Regions from separate parts of the Streptomyces sp. AHA2 genome, predicted to be linked through region 2. Evidence: riboswitches for the same ligand, from Rfam matches in the RefSeq annotation. Region 2 holds a riboswitch; the other holds the start of a gene.
What was found. A riboswitch is a leader RNA that binds a small molecule or an ion and turns the genes downstream of it on or off. The one in region 2 is predicted to bind cyclic di-AMP.
Positions count from the first base shown of each region.

Region 1: another riboswitch for cyclic di-AMP. It lies ahead of Q5694_RS24680 (transglycosylase family protein); the one in region 2 lies ahead of Q5694_RS25330 (M23 family metallopeptidase).

Region 1 is NZ_JAUQWJ010000013.1:97,917-105,664, reverse strand. Features, by position in the region: gene eno (phosphopyruvate hydratase) at 1-846, opposite strand, end outside; gene Q5694_RS24680 (transglycosylase family protein) at 1,137-1,859, opposite strand; cyclic di-AMP (ydaO/yuaA leader) riboswitch at 1,864-2,030, opposite strand; gene Q5694_RS24675 (transglycosylase family protein) at 2,260-3,258, opposite strand; gene Q5694_RS24670 (cytochrome P450 family protein) at 3,438-4,712, opposite strand; gene Q5694_RS24665 (nucleoside triphosphate pyrophosphohydrolase) at 4,759-5,766, opposite strand; gene Q5694_RS24660 (SurA N-terminal domain-containing protein) at 5,894-6,541, opposite strand; gene Q5694_RS24655 (serine/threonine-protein kinase) at 6,684-7,748, opposite strand, start outside.
Region 2 is NZ_JAUQWJ010000014.1:64,646-72,393, forward strand. Features, by position in the region: gene Q5694_RS25315 (bifunctional acetate--CoA ligase family protein/GNAT family N-acetyltransferase) at 1-625, opposite strand, end outside; gene Q5694_RS25320 (HPr family phosphocarrier protein) at 807-1,088, shown strand; gene Q5694_RS25325 (GntR family transcriptional regulator) at 1,303-1,998, opposite strand; gene Q5694_RS25330 (M23 family metallopeptidase) at 2,189-2,977, opposite strand; cyclic di-AMP (ydaO/yuaA leader) riboswitch at 2,991-3,155, opposite strand; gene Q5694_RS25335 (M16 family metallopeptidase) at 3,346-4,734, opposite strand; gene Q5694_RS25340 (M16 family metallopeptidase) at 4,731-6,101, opposite strand; gene Q5694_RS25345 (DNA gyrase/topoisomerase IV subunit A) at 6,320-7,748, shown strand, end outside.

The sequences.
Region 1 (7,748 bases), on a different contig from region 2:
GATGGAGACGAGCGGGTACGCGTCGACGAGCTCCGCGTAGTACTCGGTCATCTCGGCCGCCGAGCGCTCCTTGCCCTCGAAGGTGTAGACGCCGTCCTTGTAGAACTCGGAGGCGGCGACGTCCAGGGCCAGGGCGATCTGCTCGCCGGGGGTGTAGCCGGCTTCCTTGATGGCTTCCAGGATGAGGTCGAGGGCCTCGCGGTTGGAGCCGAGGTTCGGGGCGAAGCCGCCCTCGTCGCCGAGGCCGGTGGCCAGGCCCTTGCCCTTCAGGACCTTCTTCAGCGTGTGGTAGATCTCGGCGCCCCAGCGCAGGGCCTCGGAGAAGGACTCCGCGCCGATCGGAGCGATCATGAACTCCTGGATGTCCACGTTGGAGTCGGCGTGCGAGCCGCCGTTCAGGATGTTCATCATCGGCACCGGCAGCAGGTGCGCGTTGGGGCCGCCCAGGTAGCGGAACAGCGGCAGGTCGCTGGCCTCGGAGGCGGCGTGGGCGACGGCGAGGGAGACGCCGAGGATGGCGTTGGCGCCGAGCGAGCCCTTGTTGTCGGTGGCGTCCAGGTCGAACATGGCCTGGTCGATCAGGCGCTGCTCGGTGGCGTCGTAGCCGACCAGCTCCGGGCCGATCTGCTCGATGACCGCGAGGACGGCCTTCTCCACACCCTTGCCGAGGTAGCGGTTCGAGTCGCCGTCGCGCAGCTCGATGGCCTCGAAGGCGCCCGTGGAGGCGCCGGACGGGACGGCGGCACGACCGGTGCTGCCGTCGTCGAGGCCGACCTCGACCTCGACCGTGGGGTTGCCTCGGGAGTCCAGGATTTCCCGGGCTACGACGACGTCGATGGACGGCACGAGCATCTCCTTCTGATGTGACGCGGTTACGCGGGTCGCGTGGACCCGGCGAGGTGCGGGCCGCGGTGGCTCGCGACATGAGCCTAACCGGCTCCGGGCGATCGGCCACCGGGTCGCCCACCCCATGGACAGAACCGAGAGTAAATTGTTTCCGAACGGAACAAAGCCGGTTCGCCAAGACCGGCCGAAACCTCCGCGAAGGCCCGGCCGGAAAACACCCCGCCCCGGCGTGTACGGGGGAACACGCCGGGGCGGGGAGCCCGGCCCGTGGGGACGGGGTGGGCCGCTGCTTACTTCAGGTGCAGCTGCTGGCCCGGGTAGATGAGGTTGGCGTCCTCGACGATGTCCTTGTTCAGCTCGAACAGCTTCTCCCAGCCGCCCTTGACCTTCTCCTCGGCGGCGATGGAGCTGAGGGTGTCGCCCGTGACGACCTTGTACTCGCCGTCGCCCTTCTTGACCTTCTTGCCGGTCGGGGTGGTGACGGTCTTCTTGGCGGCCGGGCGCTCGTCGGAGCGGGAGGCCGGCTGCTGCTGGGTCTCGCGGGACTCGGTGCTCTGCTGGCTCTGCTGGCTCTGCTGGCTCTGCTGCGAGGAGCCGGCGGAGCTGCCGGAGTCGCTCGAGGAACCGCCGCCGGTGTAGCCGGCGCTCGACAGGCCCTTGCCGCAGACCGGCCAGGCGCCCTTGCCCTGCCCGGCGAGAACCTTCTCGGCGATCTCGATCTGCTGCGCCTTGGTGGCCTGGTCGGCGGTGGAGGCGTACTTGGTGCCGCCGTAGCCGGCCCAGGTGGAGGCGGAGAACTGCAGACCGCCGTAGTAACCGTTGCCGGTGTTGATGGACCAGTTGCCGCCGGACTCGCACTGGGCGACCGCGTCCCACTCGGAGGCGGTGGCGGCGGAGGCGTTGCCGGCCGCCATCAGCGGAGCGGCGACGGCGGCGGAGGCGACGCCGGCGACGGCGATGGCGCGAGTGGCCTTGGACGGACGACGGTGCTTGCCCTTGCCGGAAAACAGCATGGATGGATCCCCTCACCGACGCCTGCGAGGTGAGCTGTCGGGTTCGGGCCGGTTGAGTTGCCCGGCCACGTCCCTCACGGGACGCGGCTCCACCCCTAGCCCTTCCGGCTCGACGAGCCGGTCGGGCACCTACCTTGGGTCCCCCGCTCCTGCCTACGGCGCTTGACGCGACGACTGTTCCCGTGCGGCCGCTGGCAGGATTCGGCGTTGCGGCAGCCGGGGCTCGCGGTGGCGAGCGGTCACGACCGTAGACAGGCGATCGCCGGAATTTCAAAGACGATCAGGGCTTCTGAGATCTATCTCTCACCGTGTCCATACGGGACATAGGCCATGAAACGGGGCGTGAACTCGCGTCGTTTCGGGGGGACTTCCGCCCCCGTTCCCCGCACTGCCCGAACGGCTACTTCCCGTCCGTTTCGTCCTCCGCCGTGAGCGTCTGACCGGGGAGAACGAGGGCCGAATCGCCGTCGGCCGCGTTCCCGTCCCCGGCGTCCTGCTCGTGCCATCCGCCGCTGATCCGGAGGGAGTCGGCGATGGACCACGAGCTGTCCCCGACACCGACGATGTAGGCGCCCTCGGACTCCTCTCCGGGCGCCTCCTCGCCGCGCGAGGCGTGCTTGCCGGAGGACCCGCCCGTACGGCCGTCCGTGGACTCGGCGCTCTCGTCGGCGCTGGGGCCGCGGTGCCGGCCGGAGCCGGTGTCGGCCACAGCCGAAGACCCGGCACTCGGACGCGAGTTGTCGGATTCGTCACTGCCGGGCGCGGCCGACCGCGAGTCGCCGGGCCCCTGACCGGCAGTGCGAGAGTCGGACGACTTGCCGGAATCAGCCGATTCGTCCGCAGATGCTGACGGAGTGCCAGACGGTGCCGCGCCCGACGGAGAGGAGGACGGAGACGCCGCCGACGGGGACGGCGAGGCGGAGGACGCGGACGAGCCGGGGGAGTCGAGCAATCCCGGCGAATCCGTCGGAGCGGATTCTCCGGACGCGCCGGACGCACCGGACGCACCGGACGCACCGGAGGAGCCCTCCCCGAGACCGGAGAGGAGCCCGCACGTGTGCCAGGCGCCGACCCCCTGGTCGGCGAGGATTCTCTCGGCCACGGCTATCTGTTGCGAGCGGCTGGCCAGATCGGCGCTCGCCGCGTACTCGAGGCCGCCGTACCTCTCCCAGTCCTCCTGGGAGAGCGCGAGGCCGCCGAAGTAGCCGTTGCCGCTGTTCTGGCTCCAGGCCCCACCGGTCTCGCAGTCCGCGATCCGGTCCCAGGTGGTGCCGTCGGCGGCGCTGGCACCGGAGGCCCCGAGGAGCGGGATCGCGATGGCGGAGCCGGTCACTCCGGCCGCGACGAGGAGAGCCGGAGCCTGGCGGGGGCGACGGTGACGACCGTTCCCGGAGAGCATACGGAGACCTTTCGCAAGACAGCAGTGACCTCCGCGGCGCCGTGACCGGGCCGCGTTGATGGGTGAACGTATCGGCACACGATCACTTGTCACAAGTTCATGCCGCGCAGATCACGTGAAGATCACAGACATGACGGCGTGTCATGTTTGGCCGGGGCCCTCGTCGGTCATGGCGGCCGTCACACCGCCGTGAACTCCACCGGGAGGGTCCGCAGCCCGCGCATGATGAGACCGCCGCGCCAGCGCAGCTCGGCGGGGTCGGCGGCGAGCCGGAGGTCGGGAAGGCGCGTCAGCAGCGTGGCGAGCGCGGTCCGGCCCTCCAGCCGGGCGAGGGGGGCGCCGAGGCAGTAGTGGATGCCGTGGCCGTATCCGAGGTGCTGGTTGTCCCGGCGGGACAGGTCCAGTACGTCCGGGTCGGCGAAGCGCTCCGGGTCCCGGTCCGCGGCCGCCAGCACCACCAGGACCGGGTCGCCGGCCTCGACGCGCTGCCCGCCGATGGTCAGCGGCTGGGTGGCGAAGCGCCAGGTGGCGAGCTCCACGGGGCCGTCGTAGCGCAGCAGTTCCTCCACGCCGGTCTCCAGCAGGCCCTGCTCCCCGGCGGCGAGGGACGCCTGCAGGCGGGCCCGCTGCCCGGGGTGGGTGAGCAGGGCGTAGATGCCGTTGCCGATGAGGTTGACGGTCGTCTCGAACCCTGCGAACAGCAGGATGAACGCCATGGCCGCCGCCTCGTTCTCGGTGAGCTGCTCACCGTGGTCGGAGGCGCGGATGAGGCCGGAGATGAGGTCCTCCCCGGGAGCCGGCTCGGCGGGCAGCGCCTCGCGCTTGCGGTGGATGAGCTCGGCGAGGTAGCCGCGCATCTTCTTCACCGAGCGGGCGACACCGCCGCGGGGCCCGCCCTGGTGACGGATCATCATGCCCGCCCAGTCGCGGAAGTCGTCCTGGTCCTCGCGGGGGACGCCGAGCAGGTCGCAGATGGCGTAGATGGGCAGCGGGAAGGCGAACTCGTGGATGAGGTCCGCCGACCCGGTGCGCGCGAACCCGTCGATGAGCCCGTCGGTCAGCTCCTGCACCCGGGGCGCGAACTCGGCGACCCGCCGGGGCGTGAACGCCTTCGACACCAGCCGCCGCAGCCGGGTGTGGTCCGGCGGGTCGATGTTCAGCAGGTGCGTCATCAGCTCCGCCTTGCGCTCCCCCGGGATCCCGGTCCTGCCCTTGGCGTGGGCCGGTTCGTCGTGGTGCGCCGGGTTCTTGGAGAGCCGGGGGTCGGCGAGCGTCTGCTTGGCGTCCGCGTACCGCGTGACCAGCCAGGCCTCCACCCCGCTGGGCAGCCGCGTCCTGTGCACCGGGGCGTGCTCGCGCAGCCAGGCGTAGGCGGGATAGGGGTCGCTCGCGAACTCCCACGTGAAGAGTTCGGGAGCGGTGGCGGGCGTGCTGGGCTGGGGCTGGTCGGTCACGGTCCGACGGTATCCGGCCGGCCGGCCCCGCCCCGCCCGGGTCCGCTCAACCCTCGGCCTGCCGGATCGCGTCCCGGTAGGCCCGGGCCGCCGCTCGCAGCGCCGCCTCCGGGTCCACCCCTTCTGCCTCCGCGCGGACCGCCAGGGCCAGCAGTTCGTAGCCGATGCCCTCGACCGGGGGCAGCGGTATGTCGAGCCCGGCCGTGCGGGCCCGGGAGGCGAGCTTGGCCGCCAGGGCCAGCCCGGGCTGGCCGAGGGGGACGCCCTCGGTGACCGAGGTGCGCTGCTTCTCGATCGCCTTGGTGCGCAGCCAGTGGGCCTTGACCTCCTCGGGGGTCGTGGCCGTCGCGTCGCCGAAGACGTGCGGGTGGCGGTGGACGAGCTTGGCGACGATGCCGCCCGCCACGTCGTCGATGGAGAAGGGCGCCTGCGGGTCCTCCTCGGCGATGCGGGCGTGGAAGACGACCTGCAGGAGGACGTCACCGAGCTCCTCGCGCAGTTCGTCGCGGTCGCCCTCCTCGATCGCCTCGACCAGTTCGTAGGCCTCCTCGATGCCGTACTTGGCCAGGCCCTCGTGGGTCTGCCGGGAGGACCAGGGGCACTCGGCACGGATGCGGTCCATCACCTGGACGAGGTCGAGGAGGCGGGCGCCGGGCAGGTCGTAGGAGGCCGGGAGCAGCTCCAGCTCCGGCATGGTGAGGCGACCGCCGCCGGCGAGGCGGGCGAGTCCGTCGGTCAGGGCCGGCTCGCCCTCGCCGGTCGCCACGACGACCACCGTGCGGCCGCCTGCGCAGGCGTCGACCAGCTCCTGCGCGGTGGGCGACGCCTCCTCCACGGCGACGCCGGCCTCACGCAGGTACGGCAGTTGGGGATGGGTTCCGTCCGCGCACAGCACCCGGTCGGCCGCGTGCAGCGCCTGCCAGGCGGGCCAGGACAGCAGGCCGGGGGCGACGCGGTGGCTGGTGGTGAGCAGGACGACGCGGCCGGGGGCGTCGGCCGCGCCGGGGGCGGCCTGCCGGTGGCCCGGGACGGCTTCGGGGCTGTTGGCGTTCACGTTTCGAAGCTATCCCACGTGGCCGGCGGTGGCGGACGTCGTCCACAGGGGGTGGGACCGGAAGGCCGCCGCCCGGCCCGCGGGCCGGGAGTCGTCCACAGGGCCGCTCCGGTCCCTCCCCGGCGTGCTACATGGACTGCTGTGCCTGCGCCGCCGTCACGTCGCGGACCCACGGGGTCTTGGCGTCGGCGCGGCTGCTCTTGCGGACGTCCCAGGTGCCGTAGCGCGGGTTGAGGTCGACGTCGAGTTCCTTGGAGGCGTCCGAGAGGGCCTTCCAGAACTCGGGGCGGCCGGTGTCGGTGCCGAGCTTCTCGGCGAGCTTCTGGGCCTCCAGCTGGAGGCGGAGGTTTTCCTCCAGGCGCCGCGGCGGGATGCCGTACTGCTGGAGCCAGGTCGTCTCCAGCGCCTTGGCGCCGCCGGCCTGCTTCTCCAGGCCGGAGCGCATCTTCTGGATCTCTTTGCGGGTGACGGTCACGCCGGCGTCCCGGGCCGCGCGGTGCAGCACCCGGTCGAGCACCATGGTCTGCAGGGTGTCCCGGGTGAGGGTGCCGGTCCGGGCGATGGCCTGCCGGTACTGCGCCTCGTCCCGCACGGCCGCCCGCTGGGCCGCCCGGACCTCGCCCACCCGCTCCTCCAGCTGGGAGACGGTGATGCGCTGGCCGCCCACCACGGCCGCGGCACCGGGATGCGCGTCGTTCCCGCAGGCGGTGAGGAGGGGCGCCGCGGCGGCGATCGCGGCGGTGAGGACGAGCGCGGTGCGACGGCGGCGGTGCAAGGAGACCTCCCGAGGAGATTGTGCGACGGTGCACAAGGTCTTGCGGTGATCGATGGTAGGCAGTGGGCAGGCTCTGGCCAACCCATTCGACCAACGATTCACCGGGACTTCCGGCATCGCCGCGCCGCCTCCGGACCGGGCCTCAGCCCCGCACCTGCCCCAGCCACTGCAGCGTGCGGCGGATCTCCACCCCCAGCGGGTGCCCCTGACCGTGCGTGCGTTCGACGTCGTGCAGCAGCCGGGCCAGGGTGTCGTGGGCGGCGCCCCGGTCGCCGAGGGCCAGCAGCAGGTGCCCGATGCGGCGGCGCACGTCGTGCGCCAGCTCCGGGCCGCCGGCGGCGACGTACTGGTTCTCGTAGTACGGCAGCAGCGCCCGGTACTCGGCGAGCGCAGCGGCCGGTTCGCCGAGCTGTTCGAGGCACTGGGCGGCCTCGTAGCGGAACCGCAGGCACTGCGGGTCGGCCTGGCCGGCCTCGGCGGCGCGTTCGTCGGCGAGGCGGCGCAGCTCGGGCAGGGCGCGCCGGTACTGGCCGTCGTCCAGCAGGGTGGCCGCGTACTGCCGGCGCAGGGTGCGCACCACCGGGGAGTGCTCGCCGTGCTGCCCGGCCGCGACGGGCAGGATCGCGCCGAGGATGTCGACGGCCTGGGTGATGCGGCCCTCGCCGAGCAGGCGTTTGACCTCGTCGACGGCCCGGGCGATGTCCGTGTTCCCCGGCGACTCCGGGACGGAGGTGGCGGGCGCGGGCTGCGGTGCGGGGGTGCGGGCCCGGTCCGGCCACGGGGCGTGCGGGCGCAGGAAGGGGCGGGTGGGGTCCAGGGACGCCCCGGTGGGAGTGCCGCGCGCGGGCAGGAGCGGTTCCAGGCGCTCGTACACCTCCTGGGCGGAGGCGGGCCGGTGCTGCGGATCCTTGGCGAGCAGGCGCAGCACCAGGGTCTCCAGGGCCTCGGGCACCTCGGGCCGCAGCCGGCGCACCGGGACCGGCGGTTCGTACAGGTGCCGGTGCAGGACGCCGAGCGCGGTGGAGCCGGAGAACGGGACGTCGCCGCTGAGCAGTTCGTGCAGGACCACGCCGAGCGCGTACAGGTCGGTGTAGGGGCCGACCGCGCCGCCCATCGCCTGCTCCGGGGCCATGTAGGCGGGCGAGCCGATGGGCGTTCCGGTGTGGGTCAGGCGGGTGGTGTCCGTCTCCATGACGGAGGCGACGCC
Region 2 (7,748 bases):
GCCGCTGCACGGAACGGGCCTCGGCGCGGTGCTCGCGCGCGTACTGCACGGCCAGGGAGCGGTCGGTGGGTTCGAGGCCGAACTCCAGGCGGACCACGCCGTCCTCGAAACTGCGCTTCTGGGTGTACCCGGCGTCCGTGAACACCTTGATCATCTTGGTATTGGCGGGCAGCACCTCGGCGGCGAAGCGGCGGATGCCGCGCTCCCGGGCGACGGCTGCGATGTGCTCCAGCAGGGCGGAGGCGACCCCGCGGCCCTGGTGGGCGTCCTGGACGAGGAAGGCCACCTCGGCCTCGTCGGCGGGTGCGGAAGCGGGCGTTCCGTCGGCGCCGATCCGGTCGTAGCGTACGGTGGCGATGAACTCGCCGCCGACCGTGGCCGCGAGTCCCACCCGGTCCACGAAGTCGTGGTGCGTGAAGCGGTGGACGTCCTTGGCGGACAGGCGAGGGTACGGCGCGAAGAAGCGGTAGTACTTCGACTCGTCGGAGACCTGCTCGTAGAAGCTGACGAGGCGATCGGCGTCATCGACGGTGATGGGCCGGATGCGCGCGGTGCCACCGTCGCGCAGCACCACGTCGGCCTCCCAGTGGGCGGGGTACTCGTGCCGGTCCGACGAGGTCTGCATGGGCCCCAGAGTACGGCTCGCGTCCGACAGCGGCGCGGGGCAGTCTGTGGGGGGCACCGGTCGGATCGAGGCCGCGATCCGACCTCCGCCCCGGGGCGGTGGCGGGACAGAACCGCACCCGGTGGGCTTCACGTGTGGGAAACTGGTCTAGACAACCCTGAACACCGAAGGGCAGCAACACATGGCTGAGCGCCGCGTCAACGTCGGCTGGGCCGAGGGCCTCCACGCCCGCCCCGCCTCCATCTTCGTCCGAGCCGCCACGGCCACAGGCGTCCCGGTGACGATCGCCAAGGCCGACGGCAACCCCGTCAACGCGGCCTCCATGCTGGCCGTCCTGGGCCTGGGCGCCCAGGGCGGCGAGGAGATCGTCCTCGCCTCCGACGCCGAGGGGGCGGACGCCGCCCTGGACCGGCTGGCCAAGCTGGTCTCCGAGGGCCTCGAGGAACTGCCCGAGACCGTCTGAGGTGAGAACCGTCTGAGGTGAGAGCGCCTTTCGGGCGCGCACAAGGGGCCCGTCCGGATTCGACCGGGCGGGCCCTTCGCATTGCCGGAACACGCAACCGGGGCGCCTGACGGATATACGCGCAGAGGAACGCGGCATTTACGGGGACGCGACAGCGGACAAGAATACTTCCGGACCTCCGGCAATTCCCTGCTCTTTGTATACGGCCCCCGTGTTAATTGCGCCGACTCGCCGTGTTGACGGAATGTTGCGACTTCCTCACCTCGGCGGCGCGTTCCCCGGTGGAGCCGGTCCGCAGCCGGTGCGCGCCGGTCGCACGCTCGACGTGCGCGGCCGTGGCCGCCCGCGCGCGCTCGCCGTCGCCGCGCGCCACGGCGTCCACGATCGCGCCGTGCTCGTTCCAGCACTCGACGGGGCCGGCCGGCGCCTCGACCGTGTACATCCAGGCGATTTTGTGCCGGAGCTGGGTGAGCACCGAGGTCAGGGCGGGGCTGCCGCACGCCTGGGCCAGCGTCTCGTGGAACCAGCCGTCCAGCGAGCGCAGGTCCTCGCCGCCGCCCCGGCGCGCCCGCTCCTGGCCCAGCCGGACCAGGCCACGCAGAACTTTGAGGTGGGCCTCGGTGCGGCGCTGGGCGGCCCGGGCGGCGCCGAGCGGCTCCAGCAGCACGCGCATCTGCAGCAGGTCGGCGGCCTCCTGCTCACCGGGTTCGGCGACCCACGCGCCCGCGTGCCGCCGCGTCACCACGAAGCCTTCGGACTCCAGGGTGCGCAGGGCCTCCCGCACGGGGACGCGGGAGACGCCGTAGCGGCGCGCCAGCAGTTCCTCGGTGAGCCGGGTCCCCCGTGCGTGGACGCCGGCGACGATGTCGTCCCGGATGGCCGTGCACACCGAGTGCGCGGGAATGCGCATGACCGACCTCCGTCTGATTCCCCGAATACGCCGACGCGTGCTCCGCGGCTGCATTGCTCGTGACTCTATTGCAATGTGCCCCGCTTTCCGGCGGCGGACGGAAATCCGGGAGAACTTTTTGGACGACCGGCCGTCCGGGACGTGAAAAGCCCCGGCCGGAGCCGGGGCTTTTCACGATCGCCGGGTGCCGTCAGAGGTTGACGCCGTGCGAGCGGAGGTAGGCGACGGGGTCCATGTCGGAGCCGTACTCGGGGCTCGTGCGGGCCTCGAAGTGCAGATGCGGTCCGGTGACGTTGCCGGTCGCGCCGGACAGGCCGATCTGCTGGCCGGGGGTGACCTGCTGGCCCACCGAGACGCCGATGGACGACAGGTGCCCGTACTGGGTGTACGTGCCGTCGTTCATCTTGATCACGACCTGGTTGCCGTAGGCGCCGCCCCAGCCGGCCTCGACGACCGTGCCCGCGCCGACGGAGTGGACGGAGGTGCCGGTCGCGGCATGGAAGTCGACACCGGTGTGGCTGCCGGAGGACCACAGGCTGCTGCCGGCCTGGTAGCCGGTGGACACGTACGAGCCGGAGATCGGGGAGACGAAGGTGTTCAGGCGCTTGCGCTCGGCCTCGCGGGCGGCGCGCTCCTCGGCCTCGCGGGCCTTCTCGGCCGCTTCCTTGGCCTTCTCGGCCGCCTCGGCGGCCCGCTCGCGGGCGGCCTCCTCGGCCTTCTTCTTCGCGGCGGCCTCCTCGGCCGCCTGCTTCTGGGCGACGGCCTGGGCGTCGATCTGCTCGGCGACGGTGTCGCCCAGGGTGACCACGGGGGTGAGACCGGTCTGCTCGGGGGCGGGCTCGGCGGCGAAGGCGGCCGGGGCGGCCACGGTGCCGATGACGCCGGTCGTGGCGAGGGCCGCGACGCCCGCCGCACGGGCCGTGCCGCGCTGGATGCGGCTGGGACGACGGTGCTTGCCGGTGGCGCGGGTGAACGCCATGAAGTGGCTGGTCCTTTCCTTCCTTCTCGCCTACCGGGTTAGCTGACGGGTTCGGAGCAGGAAGGTCTCCTACGGACCCCCTCGCGGCTCGCGCGGGCGTCCGATTCACCCCAGGGACTGCGGTTGGGTCCCCGGCTCCCCTGGCTCGCGCCGTACGGGGACTCGGCGATGACTGTTCGGTGCCGCGGGTGCGGCGCACTGCCTGACGAACAGCCCGGACGACGCTAAGCGGCGTCACTTTCAATTCCCAAACGGATCCCGGCTTTTGTAGTGCATCCCACAGGCCAGACAGGCAACCTCCGTATCAATTCGGGCATAAGGGAGCCCTGGTGCCTTGGAAGACGACCAGGGCTCCCGCGCGGGTGCCGCTACTCGGCGGTGACGACCGAGACCTCGCCGATGCCGAGGGCCTCGACGGGCGCCTTGATCTGCGCCGCGTCCCCGACGAGGACGGTCACCAGCCGGTCCACCGGGAAGGCGCTGACGACCGCGGCGGTGGCCTCCACGGTGCCGGTCGCGGCGAGCCGGCGGTACAGCGCGGCCTGGTAGTCGTCGGGCAGGTGCTGCTCGACCTGGTCGGCCAGTGTGGAGGCGACGGCCGCAGCCGTCTCGTACTTCAGCGGCGCGACGCCGACCAGGTTCTGCACGGCGACGTCCCGCTCCGCGTCGGTCAGCCCCTCGGCGGCCAGGGTGCGCAGCACCGTCCACAGGTCCTGCAGGGCCGGGCCGGTGTTGGGCGTGTCCACCGAGCCGCTGATGGCGAGCATCGAGGCACCGGTGCCGTCCGGGGCGGACCGCAGCACCTGGGCGAACGCCCGCACCCCGTAGGTGTAGCCCTTCTCCTCGCGCAGCACCCGGTCCAGACGGGACGTCAGGGTGCCGCCGAGGCAGTACGTGCCGAGCACCTGGGCGGGCCACACGCGGTCGTGCCGGTCCGGGCCGGTGCGGCCGATGAGCAGCTGCGTCTGGACGGCGCCCGGGCGGTCGACGATGACGACCCGGCCCGTGTCGTCGGCGGTGACCGGCGGCACCGGACGCGGCTCGGCCCGCGAGCCGGTCCAGGCGCCCAGCGTGTCACCGAGCAGGGCGTCGAGGTCGATGCCGGTCAGGTCGCCGACGACGACGGCGGTGGCCGTGGCGGGGCGGACGTGCTTCTCGTAGAAGCCGCGCACGGCGGCGGAGTCGATCGCGGCGACGGTCTCCTCGGTGCCCTGGCGGGGCCGGGACATGCGCGAGTCCGCCGGGAACAGCTGCCGGGACAGCTCCTTGGCGGCCCGGCGCGAGGGGTTGGCCAGCTCGTGCGGGATCTCGTCGAGGCGGTTGCGGACCAGCCGTTCGATCTCGCTGTCCGCGAACGCGGGTGCCCTCAGTGCGTCGGCCAGCAGGCCGAGGCCCTTCTCGAGCCGGGAGGCCGGGACCTCCAGGCTGATGCGGACCCCGGGGTGGTCGGCGTGCGCGTCGAGGGTGGCGCCGGCGCGCTCCAGCTCGGCGGCGAACTCCTCGGCGGAGTGCTTGTCGGTGCCCTCGGAGAAGGCCCGCGCCATGATCGTGGCGACGCCGTCGAGGCCGGCCGGCTCGGCGTCCAGGGGCGCGTCCAGCAGCACCTCCACGGCGACGACCTGCTGGCCGGGACGGTGGCAGCGCAGGACCGTCAACCCGTTGCCGAGCGTGCCGCGCTCCGGAGCCGGGAAGGCCCACGGCTTGGCCTCGCCCGCCTGCGGCCGGGGGTGGAAGTCCATCGTGGCGAGCTCGGTCACTTGGCCGCCTCCTCGTTGTCGTCGCCGGCCGCGGCTGCGGCGCCGGCGGCATCGTCGGTCTCGTCGGCGACGGGCTCGTAGACGAGCACCGCGCGGTTGTCGGGGCGCAGGCGGGCCTTGGCGACCTCCTGGACCTCCTCCGCCGTGACCTCCAGCACCCGCTGGACGGCGGTCAGGGCGAGCTGCGGGTCGCCGAACAGCACGGCGTACCGGCACAGTTCGTCGGCGCGGCCCGCGACCGTGCCGAGGCGGTCCAGCCACTCGCGCTCCAACTGGGCCTGGGCGCGCTCCATCTCCTCGGCCGTGGGGCCCTCCTCGGCGAACCGGGCGAGCTCCTCGTCGATGGCGGCCTCGATGACCGGCACCTCCACGTCACCGGAGGTCTTCACGTCCAGCCAGCCCAGGGAGGGCGCCCCTGCCAGCCGCAGCAGGCCGAACCCGGCCGCGACGGCCGTACGGTCGCGCCGCACCAGGCGGTTGTACAGGCGGGAGGACTCACCGCCGCCGAGGACGGTGAGGGCCAGGTCGGCCGCGTCGCACGCGCGTGTGCCGTCGTGGGGCAGCCGGTAGGCGGCCATCAGGGCGCGCGCCGGGACCTCCTCCTCGACGACCTCGCGCAGCTGCTCGCCGATGGTCTCCGGCAGGGAGCCGTCGCGCGGGGCGGGCTTGCCGTCGTGGCCGGGGATGGAGCCGAAGTACTTCTCGACCCAGGCCAGCGTCTGCTCGGGGTCGATGTCGCCGACCACGGAGAGCACGGCGTTGTTCGGCGCGTAGTAGGTGCGGAAGAACGCGCGCGCGTCCTCCAGGGTCGCCGCGTCCAGGTCGGCCATCGAGCCGATCGGGGTGTGGTGGTAAGGGTGGCCCTCCGGATACGCGAGGGCGGTGAGCTTCTCGAAGGCGGTGCCGTACGGGACGTTGTCGTAGCGCTGGCGGCGCTCGTTCTTGACGACGTCGCGCTGGTTCTCCATCGACTCCTCGTCGAGGGCGGCCAGCAGGGAGCCCATGCGGTCGGCCTCCAGCCAGAGGGCGAGCTCCAGCTGGTGGGCGGGCATGGTCTCGAAGTAGTTGGTCCGCTCGAAGCTGGTGGTGCCGTTCAGCGAGCCGCCCGCTCCCTGGACGAGCTCGAAGTGGCCGTTGCCCTTGACCTGGGCGGATCCCTGGAACATCAAGTGCTCGAATAGGTGAGCCAGCCCCGTACGCCCCTTGACTTCGTGGCGCGAGCCGACGTCGTACCAGAGGCACACCGCCGCGACCGGGGTCAGGTGGTCCTCGGAGAGCACCACGCGCAAGCCGTTGGCCAGGCGGTGCTCGGTCGCTGTCAGGCCCCCGGAGCCTGCCTGGGCTGTGGCCGTGTGACCCATGGGCATGTACGTCCCTTCGATCGCGGAGCGGTCTTCACAACCGCGGATTCGTGCCGGTCCTGCCACTGTATGCAAGCGCGCGAAGCCCCGGTGAAGTTCCCGGCGCCGGCCTCGGTCCGCGGGCGCGGGCACCGCTTGCCCCGGGTGCTGGTCCCGCTTGTCAGTGCGGCGGTCCACAATGGTCCGCGTCAGATCTGGATCGCAGCAGCAAGGAGCCGGCAGCGATGGCCCGCCGCAGCACGAAGACCCCGCCGCCCGACGACGCGTACGAGGAGCGGATCCTCGACATCGACGTCGTCGACGAGATGCAGGGCTCCTTCCTCGAGTACGCGTACTCGGTCATCTACTCCCGCGCCCTGCCGGACGCCCGCGACGGCCTCAAGCCGGTGCACCGGCGCATCGTGTACCAGATGAACGAGATGGGCCTGCGCCCCGAGCGCGGGTACGTCAAGTGCGCCCGTGTCGTCGGCGAGGTGATGGGCAAGCTCCACCCGCACGGCGACGCGTCGATCTACGACGCCCTGGTGCGCATGGCCCAGCCGTTCTCCATGCGCGTCCCCCTGGTCGACGGCCACGGCAACTTCGGCTCGCTGGGCAACGACGACCCGCCGGCCGCCATGCGGTACACCGAGTGCCGCATGGCCGAGGCGACGAGCCTGATGACGGAGTCGATCGACGAGGACACGGTCGACTTCAACCCCAACTACGACGGCCAGGAGCAGGAACCGGCCGCGCTGCCCGCCGCCTTCCCGAACCTGCTGGTCAACGGCGCCTCGGGCATCGCGGTCGGCATGGCGACCAATATGCCGCCGCACAACCTGCGCGAGGTCATCGCCGCGGCCCGCCACCTGATCAGGCACCCGAACGCGGACCTCGACGCACTGATGAAGCACGTCCCGGGTCCGGACCTGCCCACCGGCGGCCGCATCGTCGGCCTGTCCGGCATCCGCGACGCCTACGAGAGCGGCCGGGGCACGTTCAAGATCCGTGCCACCGTGTCGGTGGAGCAGGTGACGGCCCGCCGCAAGGGTTTGATCGTCACCGAGCTGCCCTTCGCGGTCGGCCCGGAGAAGGTCATCGCCAAGATCAAGGACCTGGTCGGCTCGAAGAAGCTCCAGGGCATCGCCGACGTCAAGGACCTGACCGACCGCGAGCACGGCCTGCGCCTGGTCATCGAGATCAAGAACGGCTTCGTGCCGGAGGCGGTCCTGGAGCAGTTGTACAAGCTGACGCCGATGGAGGAGTCCTTCGGCATCAACAACGTGGCCCTGGTCGACGGCCAGCCGCTCACGCTGGGCCTGAAGGAGCTGCTGGAGGTCTACCTCGACCACCGCTTCAACGTGGTGCGGCGGCGCTCGGAGTTCCGCCGCGCCAAGAAGCGCGACCGCCTGCACCTGGTCGAGGGCCTGCTGACGGCCCTGCTGGACATCGACGAGGTCATCCGCCTGATCCGCTCCAGCGAGAACTCCGCGCAGGCCAAGCAGCGCCTGATGGAGCAGTTCTCGCTGAGCGAGGTGCAGACGCAGTACATCCTCGACACGCCGCTGCGCCGGCTGACCAAGTACGACCGCATCGAGCTGGAGACGGAGAAGGACCGGCTCAACGCGGAGATCGAGGAGCTGACCCGGATCCTCGACTCCGACGCGGAGCTGC